2 regions of the Agrobacterium sp. 20P9.1.2 genome follow, and region 1 is predicted to be linked to the other one. Evidence: riboswitches for the same ligand, from Rfam matches in the RefSeq annotation. Region 1 holds a riboswitch; the other holds the start of a gene.
What was found. A riboswitch is a leader RNA that binds a small molecule or an ion and turns the genes downstream of it on or off. The one in region 1 is predicted to bind cobalamin.

Region 2: it holds a riboswitch for cobalamin, as region 1 does, so the genes downstream of both, AC27VJ_RS18025 (DUF1636 family protein) here and AC27VJ_RS12795 (ABC transporter substrate-binding protein) in region 1, are expected to answer to the same signal.

The regions. Positions count from the first base shown of each region.
Region 1 covers NZ_JBYOKI010000004.1:28,422-30,616, forward strand. Annotated here, with positions in the region: gene AC27VJ_RS12790 (glucose/quinate/shikimate family membrane-bound PQQ-dependent dehydrogenase) at 1-371, shown strand, start outside; cobalamin riboswitch at 524-747, shown strand; partial or broken gene AC27VJ_RS12795 (ABC transporter substrate-binding protein) at 1,017-1,967, shown strand; gene AC27VJ_RS12800 (FecCD family ABC transporter permease) at 1,971-2,195, shown strand, end outside.
Region 2 covers NZ_JBYOKI010000006.1:260,877-263,071, reverse strand. Annotated here, with positions in the region: gene cobO (cob(I)yrinic acid a,c-diamide adenosyltransferase) at 1-458, opposite strand, end outside; cobalamin riboswitch at 565-773, shown strand; gene AC27VJ_RS18025 (DUF1636 family protein) at 888-1,313, shown strand; gene cobW (cobalamin biosynthesis protein CobW) at 1,307-2,195, shown strand, end outside.

The sequences.
Region 1 (2,195 bases):
CGCCATGGGGCTATGTGGCCGGTGCCGATCTGCGCACGGGTGAGGTCGCCTACAAGCACAAGAACGGTACCGTCTACGACATGACGCCGCTGCCGCTGCCCTTCAAAGTCGGCGTGCCCGGCATCGGTGGCCCGATGATTACCAAGGGCGGCGTTGCCTTCCTCGGCGCTGCTGTCGATGATTACCTGCGCGCCTATGACCTGACATCCGGCAAGCAGCTGTGGGAAGCACGCCTTCCCGCAGGCGGACAGGCAACGCCGATGACCTATGCGATGAATGACGGCAAGCAATATGTGGTCATCGTCGCAGGCGGACACGGCTCCGTCGGCACGAAGCCCGGCGATTATGTGATCGCTTATACGCTGCCTTGAATGGGCGGTGATGAATTGTGAAGCAATGGCCGGGACGAAAGTTCCGGCCTTTGTGCTTTGTGTTACCACCATGCTGTTTTACCGAAATCATATCTTGCAATCGATATGTAATAACATTACAGCAATCATTGCTTGACGACGGTTTCTGAATAGGTCTATCTGCACGCGACGGTTTCGAGCGAGTGATCGCGAGGAATAATAGGGAATACGGTGCGAACCTTGGTTCAATGCCGTAGCTGCCCCCGCAACTGTAAGCGGATTGTCGAACCCTTTGGCGCTCATTTAAGCGTCATGCCACTGCGGGTGAATATCGCGGGAAGGTGGGTGAAGACGCAAATCCGTGAGCCAGGAGACCTGCCGTCATAAGTTCATTCCAAGTCACGGGCGGGGATGCCCGGAACAGGAGACGTCGTGATTGCATCTTGCGCCCGCCAGCGCCTTATTCCATCTGCCATGTCCCGGTTTCGGATCGTCTCTGCCCGTGTTTTCACGGACTGAACATCGACACATGTTCACATTGGTCTGCTTCTCGCCGACCGCTGACGATTTCGGGGACTATCGGAAATGACATTCAGTTTCAAACAGACGGTTTTTGCAGCCAGTTTTGCCGTTGTGGCAATGGCAACGGCCATGCCTGCGGCCCAAGCAGCCGAGACGACCTATCCGCTGACCTTCAAGAATTGCGGTCGCGACGTGACCTTTACCCATGCGCCAGAGCGTACGGTGTCCATCGGTCAAAGCACCACGGAAATTCTCTATCTGCTCGGTCTGGCCGACAAGGTCGTGGGCACCGCGGTCTGGATTGGCCCAGTCATTAAGGGTTATGAAGAGGCCAATGCCAAGATCGACCGTCTGGCCGATAACGATCCGAGTTTTGAAAGCGTGCTGGCCAAAAAGCCTGATCTCGTCACGGCCCAGTTTCAGTGGCATGTCGGCCCAGAAGGCATCGTTGCCAAGCCGCAGCAGTTCGAAGAGCTGAAAATTCCCGTTTACACCTCGCCTGCCGATTGCACCGGCAAGGATAATTCGGGCGGCGGCGATGGCGTGCGCCATTCCGTCTTCACCATGGACCTGATCTATCAGGAAGTGACCGAACTCGCGCAAATCTTCAATGTGCAGGACAGGGGCGAAAAGCTCGTGGCCGATCTGAAGGCTCGCGAAGAAGCGGCGCGCAAGAAGATCGCCTCTGCCGATGGCAAGCTGTCTGCCGTCTTCTGGTTCTCCAGTGCGGAGCTTGATATCGATCCTTACGTTGCGGGCACCAATGGTGCGCCCGGCTACATCATGTCCGCGCTTGGCATCAAGAATGTCATCAACAGCGAGGAAGAGTGGCCGACGGTGGGTTGGGAAACCATTGCGAAGTCGCAGCCGACCCTTGTCGTTGCCGGTAAGATGGACCGCAGGCGGTTTCCGGCAGACGATATCGTGGTCAAGGAGAAGTTCCTGAAGGAAGATCCGGTCACGAGCCTGATGCCGTCCGTCAAGCAGGGGCACATCGTTGCCATGGATGCGCAGGCCATGAACCCGACCATCCGCACCATCGAAGGTATCGAAGTTCTGGCCGACGCCGTCGTCCAGCTTGGCCTTGCAAAGTAAGCCATGCGTGCCTGTTTCATCTTCACCCGTGCCGCCTTGCTGGCGGTCGGGTGTCTGGCTCTGGCGCTCTGGTTCGGAGCGGCCATCGGCGAGACATCCATTCCCATGGATGTCGTCGCCAAGACGGTCGCAAACCGTGTGTTCCATGCAGGCTATCCGCTCGATGCCATCGATGAAGGCATCATCTGGAACTACCGCCTCAGCCGGGCGGTGGTAGCCGCCTGCTGT
Region 2 (2,195 bases), on a different contig from region 1:
ACCACCTCCTCCAGCGGCAGATAGTCATAGCGCAGCGCGATGTTGAGTTCATCCAGAACCACGAGGCCGATGGTTTCATCGGCCATCAGCGTCTTCGCCTCTTCCCACGCTTTGGTGGCGGCAGCGACGTCGCGTTTCAGATCCTGAGTGTCCCACGTGAAACCTTCACCCATGGTGCGCCATTCCACCCGGTCGCCGAACAGGGCCAGTGCGCCCTGCTCGCCGGTGGACCATGCGCCCTTGATGAATTGCACGATACCGACGCGTCTGCCAGTGCCCAGCATGCGCAGGGCCAGACCAAAGGCGGCGGTGGATTTGCCCTTGCCGGGGCCGGTGTTGATCATCAGCAGACCTTTTTCGATGGTCTTTTCTGAGACTTCGGCGTCCTGCACGGCTTTGCGGTTGACCATTTTGGCGCGGTGACGTTCGGCTTCGCTGTCGCTGATGTCGCGGGTCATGGCGGCTGGTCCTTCCGGGTCTCATGCTTTTTCAAAGCGGCGACTATAACCAAAACGCGTGCCGCGGCAATGATGCGCGGCATTGACATAAAAGCATCGCAGGGCATAAGGGTTAAGGACTGACGGTCTTTTTCCGGCAACGGGAAAAGCTAAGAGGGAACACGGTGCATTTCGCTTGAGCGGAAAAATCCGTGGCTGCCCCCGCAACTGTAAGCGGTGAGCCCGCGCTGAAAGCCACTGGATGAAAATCCGGGAAGGCAGCGCAAGGGTGTTGAAGCCGCAAGCCAGGAGACCTGCCGTTTCAGGAAAAACGTCTGCCGGGCGGGGTGCTCCGGTCAGCCGGTTGTTCGGACAATGGCTGTGCGTGTCCCGCATTCCGTTTCGATATCCGCACCCCTGAGACATTTTGAAGGCGCGGAAAGCAGACCCTTGGATATTACAGCAACATCGACCAGCCAGACCGAAAAGACGGACCGTGACACCGCACCCGGCGTCGTGGTCTTCGTCTGCCGCAGCTGCCGGTCCGAAGCCGAACCGAATGCAGACCCCCGCCCCGGTGCGCTTCTGACGGAGGCTGCCTTAGCGCTTGGAGCGAGTGAAGGCGTGACCGTTCGCAGCGTCAATTGCCTTGCCAATTGCAAGCGTGGCCTCAGCGCCGCGATGCGCAGCACCGACGGTTGGTCCTACATGTTTGGCGGCCTGACGGAAAACGATGCCGCAGACCTGATGACTGGCGCGCGCCTGTTGGCCGCAGCACCGGATGGGCTGATGCCCTGGCGCGGACGCCCCGATAGTTTGAAGCGTGGCCTTGTGTCGCGCATTCCCCCTTTGCATTTTACCGAGGAGACATCATGACCACGCTCGATCGCGTTCCCTGCACCATCATCACCGGCTTTCTAGGCGCGGGCAAAACCACGCTTTTGCGCGGCCTTCTGGAAAAGCTCGAGGGCAAGCGGCTGGCGATCATCGTCAACGAGTTCGGCGATGTCGGCATCGACGGTGAAATTCTGAAAGGCTGCGGCATCGAAAGCTGCCCGGAAGAAAACATTGTGGAACTGGCCAATGGCTGCATCTGCTGCACTGTGGCCGATGATTTCCAGCCCGCCATCGAACAGATTCTGAGCCGTCAGCCGCGCGTCGAGCATATTCTGATCGAAACATCGGGCCTCGCTCTGCCCAAGCCACTCGTGCAGGCCTTCCAGTGGCCCGCCATCAAAAGCCGGGTGACGGTGGATGCCGTGGTCGCCGTGGCCGATGGTGCAGCCCTTGCCGAGGGCATGGTCTCGCATGATCTGGAGGCGCTTGCCGCCCAGCGTCAGAATGACGAAGCACTTGATCACGACGATCCGGTCGAAGAAGTCTTCGAGGACCAGATTGCCTGCGCCGACCTCATCGTTCTGACCAAGGGCGATCTGCTGGATGCCGAAGGTCTGGAGCGCGCCAAGGCGCATATCAATGCGCATCTGCCGAAAGCTGCGAAGATCGTCGTCGCCTCCAATGGTGCGGTCGATCCCGCGGTGCTGATCGGGCTTGGTCTTGCGGTTGAAGAGGACATCGAAAACCGTCACACCCATCACGATGAGGAAGAAGACCACGATCATGACGAGTTCGACAGCTTCGTCGTGGAACTGGATGCGGTGACGGATGCCGATGCTCTGGCTGCTCGCATTTCCGAAACGGCGGCTTCTGAAAATGTGCTGCGCATCAAGGGTTTTGTCGAGGTCTCGTCCAAGCCGA